Regions from separate parts of the Fontibacillus forbon genome, predicted to be linked through region 2. Evidence: riboswitches for the same ligand, from Rfam matches in the RefSeq annotation. Region 2 holds a riboswitch; the other holds the start of a gene.
The links. A riboswitch is a leader RNA that binds a small molecule or an ion and turns the genes downstream of it on or off. The one in region 2 is predicted to bind cyclic di-GMP.
Positions count from the first base shown of each region.

Region 1 (4,430 bases), on a different contig from region 2:
GTCCTCCGGATGCTCCGGGTCAAGCGGTACATAAGCGCCGCCGGCTTTGACTACTCCGAGCATCCCTATGACGGCATCCAAACTGCGTTCCATAAAGATAGATACGAAATCGCCCTTATGAAGTCCGCGTTCCAGCAGCCCCTGGGCAACCTGGTCCGACAAAGCGTTCAGCTCCGCATAAGTCAGCTTTCGCTCTGCGGAAGACAGGGCAACCCGATCTCCGAAACGCTCCACGGTCCGTTGCAACATTTGCGGAATGCTCTCCGGCAGGTCAGGCCAATCCCGGACCGTATCATTGAGCAGTCTATAGGCTTCTTCATCATCTTCCGTAAGAATGGGAATGCTGCCGATAGACATATTACCATCGGTCATAACCGACTTAACGATGCATTCAAAATGGGATGCAAACTTACGGATAGTACTCTCTTTAAACAAGTTTTTGTCATATTGAATAAATACAAGAACTTCGCCGTCTTTTACGATCACTTGCCAATTCAAGCAGCTTGACTTGTAGGCCGAATCCTCCCCAAAAATGGTGTGTACCAGAGGCGATTGGCCGACCAAACGTTCAATTTCGGTCAGCGGCAGAGCGGCAAAATCCAAGGCGTTCGATTTTTCCGTCACCGCCCGGTACAGATCCAGGAACGAAATCTCCGCTTCACAGCGCATCCGTAACGGAAGTAACAATCCTTCGTGATCTTTTACGCCGATAATTTGGTCCTGTTCTCCGCTCATCCGATATAAAAAGGCGAAGTAGCAAGCCATCATCCAGCTATTCAAATCAAATTCTTTGGATATTTTAGAGATAGATTTCTGGTAGACATCCAACCTGTAGGCCGTATACCCCATATCCCGCTCGGAACCCAGCCTTGGAAAGTCTGTATAAATATCAAGGCCGGACAAGGGCGGCTGCAATTCATTCACCCAAAAATCCCTGATAATACGATCCATTAGTAAGGTACCCATTAAAACTCAACTCCCTGCTTCTCTCTCTATAATTTCAAACCTTCAACCACATGCTCCAGCTTTCCGGAGATTTGGTTCAGGCTCTCCGCCGAATTCACGATTTTCCCTGCTGACGAACGCTGCTCCAGTGCGCTGGACTTGATAGACTCCGAGATGTCGGCGTTTCTCTCCGCCAAAACGGCAATCTGTCTGATAGTAGTTGTGATCTGTTCCGTTTCTGCGGCCATTTCTTCGGTCGACGCGGAAACTTCTTGAATCTGGCTCGTGATCTCCTCGGTGGCATCCAAGATGTTATAGAACAGTTCTCCCGTTTCTTTCACGATATCGATGCCTGCCTCGACATTTCTTTGTCCATCGGTAATGGCATTCACGGCAGTCAATGTTTCCTTTTGAATGTAATGAACGAGATCTGCGATTTTCTCCGCCGATTTGCCGGACTCTTCAGCGAGTTTTTTCACCTGGTTGGCCACAACCGCAAATCCCCGACCTTCTTCGCCGGCTCTGGCCGCTTCAATGCTTGCGTTCAGGGACAGCAGATGCGTTTGCGCAGAGATCTGCGTAATGACTTGAACGATCTCCTCGATTTCGCCGGAGCGTTTCTGCAATTGCTCAATCGAAGACACGGAATTCTGTACCGACTGTTGGATCGAATCCATCTGTTTCATCACTTTGCCGATGTTATTTCCGCCCAGTTCGGACTGCTCCTTCATTTGCAGGGAGGCTTCCGATAGCGACGAGGTACTTCCGGCAATCGTCGATACCCCGGAATTGATCTCCTCCAGGGACGTTACGCTCTCCGCAATCGACTTGCTCTGCTGGGACACTTTATCCGAGATCTCTCCAATATGATTGGTAATGTTCGCAGTGGTCTGATGATTTTCCTCCGAAGCCGTGAACAGGACGCGCGCCTGCTCGGCCGATTGGGACGATACGTTCTTGATGGTAGTAACCAGTTCCTTAATATTCGTCACCGTGGAATTAAATTTCTCGTTGACCTTGCCCAGTTCGCTCTGGTTCGTTTTTAACTGCATGCTAAAATCACCCTGGCTAAGCTTCTCCAGCGCGTTCATCAGATCTTTGACGGGAGCGAAGGTCCGTCTCAGCGTAATATATTGGAATGTAAGAATTACCAGTAAAATGATAACCAAAGCTAAAGAAGTATATTTTAACAGATCCTGTTGCCCGCTCAAGATAACGCTGGCGTCAAAGTCCATCCCCATATAGGCAAATACTTCCCCGTTTGCATTCTGAAACGGATAAAGCACAGTCAGCCAGGTACCATAGTCATCCTTGTAAGGCTTAGTAAAGGTGATCTGTTTTGTTTTCAACATTTCCTGGACACCCTTTACATGGAAGGTAGGTTGTCCGAGCATATCTCCCAAATGGAGGCCTTCCCCATCGAACATATCCAAAACTGCCGTCGGGAATGCAATCATCTGCGTGCTATTATCCGTAACTTTCGAACCGAAAATATAGCCTTGCGCCACATCAGGGTGCGTTGCGGATAAATCGTCGAACACTTTCGTCAGTTTTTGCTGAACCGGGGAATTGCGGTCCGTACTCTTCATCGCCTCGGCGGCTTCAGCTGGCGTAACCTTGGTGCTCCAGGCTTCCATTACTTTCTGGGAATCCGATTCCAATTGATTGGTCAAAACCCCGCCCTGTATGTAATAGCTGGACGCGATCAGAATCACGCCGGTCATCAGGATGGAGGCACTGGTCAAAATCATATTCTTCGTTACAATACTCCAGCGGCGGAATCCGCCTAATCTTTGTGCCAACTTCATTTCCTAAGTCTCCTCTTTCCGTCTGTTAATATGAATAGGATGTATGTTTGGTATAGTCAACAAGTTCTGATGCTCTACCCCTTTCCGTAAAAATTAAGATTTGCCCGATTTTTGGGCAAAAAAAAGATAACCTAAAGTAAAGTAGAGATACTATAGGTTACCGTTTTTTTAGGCAACTGGCTGACATTTCCCGTAATAGGAATTAGTCCCTATAGCTTTGCGTCACTGCCTTTCGGCAGTTTTGCCAAAATTATATTTAAAATTTGAGAAATAGTGCCATATTTGGTGTATTTCAAGAATGACAGGGTATATTTTACTACAAACTTCAAAACATTCCCATGTAAAAACAACCAATATTTTGTCCAAATTATGACTAACGTCCTGATTTTTATAATTTGGCAACGCCCAATTCCTAGCTGACCGTCCGAGGTCGTTCCAGAGGAGTAATCCCCGGGATATGCAGCGTCGACCACTGCGGCAGGAAATGATCTACTTTTGCGACGGCGACCGTCATATCGTCCTGGATCACATTTTTCTGATACCGAATGACCGACTCAAGCAAACAGTCGGCAATTTCCTGAGGATCCTCCGAATCAATCTCCTGAATTAGCCGTTTGATCCACAGCTCCTTGTTTACTGCATATCCGGGTGCATCATAAATGCCGTCCGTCATCATGATTAGCGTATCGCCCGGGTATAATTGCACCGTGACCAAGTCGATTTCGATATCCTGAATGATCCCGATCGGCAAATTGCTGGCCGACACCTGAATGACTTCCTGGCCCCGTTTGATAAAGCTGGGAGAGGAGCCGATTTTCAAAAACGTGGTCCGGGCCGAGTATTCGTCAATCAGCGCCATATCTACGGTTGCGTAGATCTCATCCGGCGAACGCAGCATCAAAATCGAGTTCACCGACTTGATCGCCAGCGTCTCGTCCATGCCCGATTGCAGCAGCTGTTCCAAAATATTCAGCGCGGTGCTGCTCTCCAATCGGGCACGCTCCCCGTTGCCCATGCCATCGCTAATGGCCACCGCATACGTTCCGTTTCCCAGTTCCATGGCGCTGAAGCTGTCTCCCGACAGGAGGTCCCCTCCCTTGGCCGTTCCTGCTACTCCAGTCATAATCACATAAGTTTTAGCCGACCCAAAGGTCACTGTGGCCAGACCGTCGCGTCCCGCCGGCAACGAATCGCTGATCACCGCGATATGTTCGCCAAGGATGTCGGACAACAGCGGAGCGATAATTTTTCGACACTCATCGAAACCGCGGGTATAGGCATGAACGACTTCGATCTCCACGTTACCATGATCCAGATTGACGATATCGATGCTATGAATGGACAGCCCCATTTTTTCCAAAGCCTCACGAATCTGTTCTTCCTGCTTATACATGGCTTGTCCTTCGCGTTGAATCTCTTTCGCCAGATCCTCCATCACCTGCGACACCCCTGACAGTTGCTCCGCTACCAGCAGCCGGCTGTCGTATATTTGCCGTTTCCAGTGCATATCATGTTGATAGAGGTTGTATTCGTGCTTCATGACCGACAGGACCTGGTCGGTTTTCGCGCATATTTTGTTCCACTTGGCCGGCAGTTCTTCCTTGGACAGATCCGGGTTCTCTTCCACGGCCGTCATCATTTCAGTCATATATTTATAGGTCTGATAAAATTTCCCGT
Region 1 is NZ_JBKGFV010000008.1:34,044-38,473, forward strand. Features, by position in the region: gene ACLB09_RS23870 (non-ribosomal peptide synthetase family protein) at 1-966, opposite strand, end outside; gene ACLB09_RS23875 (methyl-accepting chemotaxis protein) at 993-2,753, opposite strand; cyclic di-GMP riboswitch class I at 2,922-3,009, opposite strand; gene spoIIE (stage II sporulation protein E) at 3,166-4,430, opposite strand, start outside.
Region 1: it holds a riboswitch for cyclic di-GMP, as region 2 does, so the genes downstream of both, ACLB09_RS23875 (methyl-accepting chemotaxis protein) here and ACLB09_RS08385 (MucBP domain-containing protein) in region 2, are expected to answer to the same signal.

Region 2 (4,430 bases):
CTTCACCGTTACGTTTTGCTCGTTGGCGGTATAGTAGAAGATGTACTCGTTGTTGCCCTCGGCTTTAATCGTATAGTTGTCAGTGGCTTTCTCTGGGGTGTAGCCCGGAGCGTTCGCCGCTGTCAGTTCGATCGTTTCGCCAGTCAGACCTTTCACTGTCGTACTTGGAGCAACTTCATCCGTTGTACCTTTCTTCAGGTACTTCACCGTTACGTTTTGTTCGCTGGCGGTGTAGTAGAAGATGTACTCGTTGTTGCCCTCGGCTTTAATCGTATAGTTGTCAGTGGCTTTTTCTGGGGTGTAGCCCGGAGCATTCGCCGCTGTCAGTTCGATTGTTTCGCCAGTCAGGCCTTTCACTGTCGTGCTCGGAGCAACTTCATCCGTTGTACCTTTCTTCAGGTACTTCACCGTTACGTTTTGCTCGTTGGCGGTGTAGTAGAACGTATGGACCTGATTTGGTTCAGATGTAAACGTATAGACAACTTTTTCGGGTGCTACTACAGTATAGCCGTCTATCTTTTCAGCATTCAGCTCTACTTTCGAACCAGGCAGCCCTTTTTTCTCTGTCTGATTCAAAAGTGGTTTACCGGATTTATCAAGATATTTAACGGTTACTGTTTGTTCAACTGCTTTCGCATATCCAAACCATATAGTCGGATTGGGATTCGAAACAGTTAATATAACACTTCTTGGACTCTCACCTACTTTAAGCTGGTTCCCTAAAACTTCTTTTGCAGGAACCAAGTACGGACCGTAGCCTAAAGGCAGAGAATCTTTACCATTTTGATCTTTGTACTTCTCGCTATAAAGTTGTTGTGCTAACTCAGGACTGCTTACCTCAACACCGTTAGCGTTTACCGGCTTGCCTTGAGCATTAACTTGATAGCCCTTTATGAGGATGGAACCATTACCGATCTTATCCTTAGGAATAGGGAACTCCTTTGTAATAGGATTATTTTTAATATCCGTGTAATCTAAGGTAGTTTTCCCGTTCATCGGATACTCGACATTTGAAACCGGGTTTTTGGATTGATCTAGTTTTACTTTATAAGTAAGTGTTGCGGTATTGCCTTCGACGATATTACCTGCATCCCAGGAAATCGTTTCAGCTTGCTCATTCCAGGTATAAGTTCCTTGTGAAACTGAAATGCTCCCTGGAACCAGATCGAACATGGATCCCATCGGATCAGTTACAACAGCTGATTTCGCCGCATAAGCAATTTCACCGACCATGGCATTAAAAATTTGATTCAGATCTTCAGTTTTAGCGGAGTAATAACCTTCACTTTGGATATTTTTTAGGATTTTTTCCTCATTCCCATTTTGGGGAACCTCTAGTCCGACAGAGAAGATCTTATATCCAGTATCCTTAGCGATCTTTGCTTGAGAGATAGTAGCGATACTATGGTCATAAACTTTATACTTATAGTAACCACTAAAAATCCCAGTTCTAATCCACTTAAAACTGTAATTAATTGTGTAGTCGGATCCATTGCCGACCCGGCCACCAAATTCTGTGATAGCAAATTGGTGTGAGTTATCTGGCCAGTTGTAATCTATAGCATCCACTGCTTCATAGCTATAGGTTGGCTCACCGTCACTTAACAAAACAATATACTTGTTTTCAGCCGAGCTTTCCCCTAGAAGTTCTTGGGCGGCTCTCAAACCAGCTTGAATATTAGTACCTTGATTAGAAGCTGAAATCCCGTTAATAGCGGTTATCAAGCTGCTTTTGCTAGTGAAGCTCTTAAACCCATCCGAGACATCTTTATCAGCGCCTTTGTCAAAGGTAACTAGTGCGATCCGAGGATTAGTTCCCTCAAGAAGGAGATGATTCACAAAGGACTTTGCAGCATCCTTCGCTTTAGTCATCCGGGTCCCATCCATACTTCCGGAACGGTCAATAACTAGCACCACATCCGTTGTGGACTTACGGTTCTTACCGTCGACCGTAAGGTTGATCTCCCATTCCCCGAAATTCCCTGTCGGTTTGGCCTTCTTATCCAGGTTGGTAGCTCCAGGATTAGGCCAGGAGATATTCCCCGCACCAGCTCCATAAACAGGCAGTGCCCCAACTAAAAGTGAAAACAAACATAACCACGATACTACAATCTTTAACCCGCGTTTCATAGGTTCCTCCTCATTTTTTCATGGAATTCCTCCCTTTCAAGCACTAGTATTCTACCCTCCTCACTGTGGGGCATCTATATCTCACGGAACAAAATCCGCTGAGAACACAGGAAAATAAAAAACCGGCTACATAGACAATGTAATTACATTGTTATGCAGCCGGACGGTCATTAATCCCAAAAGAATTATTAGACTCCAAGGCTTTGCGACCTAATCTTTCGATTAGTGTGCCGAATATTCTATTAATAGTCATAAAGTCCCGGTTCTAGCAAATTCAAATTATGTAGATTAAATAATCCTATGATATTTTCAATATATTTCAAAAAAAAATGCTTGTCAACTTATTACAGTGATAAAAATGTCACAGACAAAACCCGACTAATTATCGACACGTTTCGCATCGATAGTTCAAAATGACCTTCTTATTTCACGATGACAAACCTTATAATTAACGTTCTATCAGTTTGATATTTGTATTATATTGGAATCAACCTAATTTTGCCTACTATCTAAAGTTAGTATTCACATAATTTCCAAATAAGGAAGTCAAGACCTTTCGGGATTAACCTACTCATTTTGTCCATTCTCCAACTCCTGGGTCTTTATTAAAGCTTGTACCCTGGATCCTACACCTAGTTTGCTATATATCCGATTTAAATACACTTTGATAGTTCCCAGCGTAAGCCCTAGCTCGTCCGCGATCCCTTGGTTTGTTGCTCCCCGGTGAAGCAAAGCAATAACCTGCTGTTCTTTTGGCGTAAGTCCGAACCGGGCAGCAAGGTCGCTTGACTCCATACTCGTTTTTGGTGCCAAAGCGGCTTTTTCCAGTAAACCCGAAGCATAGACCGTCCAAGATTCCTCACCGGTTCCGGCAAGGTTGCCGGCCGAATCCAGACCATATTTGATCAGTTTAATCAACCATTCGCCCTCATCCAAAAAAGTACGGCAATACCGGAACGGTTCTCCCATCCTTAAGGCTTGCTGGAGCAACACGGCTGCGCTCATCGGCCCGCTGCGTCCTAACTCCGCCTTGGCTTGCAACACAATGGAAGAGATGGCCAAATTCACGATTCCCGCCTCTTCCGCCTGGACCCGCAACGCTGTCAACAGGACCAAAGCTTGTTCATACGATTTCCGAGCAATTAAGAGCCGTGCCAGTGTCAATATTTCCAAAGAGTGATCCAGGGTAACGCGCTGATTCATCGAGATTTTCAATTCCTGCAAAATAGCTTCGGCCTCGTCAAAATTTCCTTCTTCCAAATCGAGGTAAGCCAAAAATACGCGCAGCGGTCTAAGCCATGATGCCTGGCTATTCTCCGCTTCCAGGATGGATTGAATCGTTTCCTGCACGATGGCCCGCGCGGCAAGCGGTTGATCTTCGCTTAATTTTAGCTTGGCTAGAGTAAGCCTGTAAGGAATTAACAGACCCGGTACTTCTCGATAACGGTTCCCGGCGATTACGCGATTCAGCCAATGCGCGCAAGCCTCTAGCTCCCCCCATTCGTAAAAGCCCTCCGCCAGTGACTGAACTACGTATTGGCAAATCAGAGAATCTCCCCAGCCATGCTGCTCCAGGATCGATACGATTTTCATGCCGATTGCCTTCGTCGTATCTGTGATGACGCCCTTTAACCCGAACGAAGTATTCCGCACAAACGGTTCTCTGAGATTATAATTGAAGTTGAAAAATACGGGATCCTCCGGAAGCCGGTCTTGAATACTATCCGCGAAGGCGAACCAATCCTCAAACTGTCCGGATGAGAAAGCCAGATTGGCTTTTACGAAAAATAAACCGCTCACCGATTCCAGCTTGGTTTCATCATCAGACAAACGATGAAGTCTTGATTCGCATTGATCTAATATAGTACCCGCATTAATAAAATCACCCGTTGCGGAGTGAACAAAAGCCTGCAAAAGCAGCAATCGGAACGGCAATTCGAAGTAACCCGGAAATTGTTTAAACCAGCTCAATAGGGTACCGAAATCTCCCTGGCTTATCACATCCCCCACATGGCGATTCAGGAAGTCGGAAGCCAATTCATAATCCTCGCCCAGTAGGGCATAGTCGATCGCTTCTTCCATCCAGCCTTCTTGAGCATAGGCAATACTGGCTTGAATATGAAGAGTCCTCCATTGGTCCGGCATTTGTTGTTGCAATGCCGACACCAGATACTCCGCAAATAAATGATGATACCTGTACCATCCTCCATGGGTATCCAACGGAATCAGGAACAACCCTTTATCTTTAATAAGCTCAAGTTTGATCCCGCTATCTTCCTGTCCCGTTATCATGCTGCAAA
Region 2 is NZ_JBKGFV010000002.1:368,918-373,347, forward strand. Features, by position in the region: gene ACLB09_RS08385 (MucBP domain-containing protein) at 1-2,130, opposite strand, end outside; cyclic di-GMP riboswitch class I at 2,282-2,372, opposite strand; gene ACLB09_RS08390 (LuxR C-terminal-related transcriptional regulator) at 2,698-4,430, opposite strand, start outside.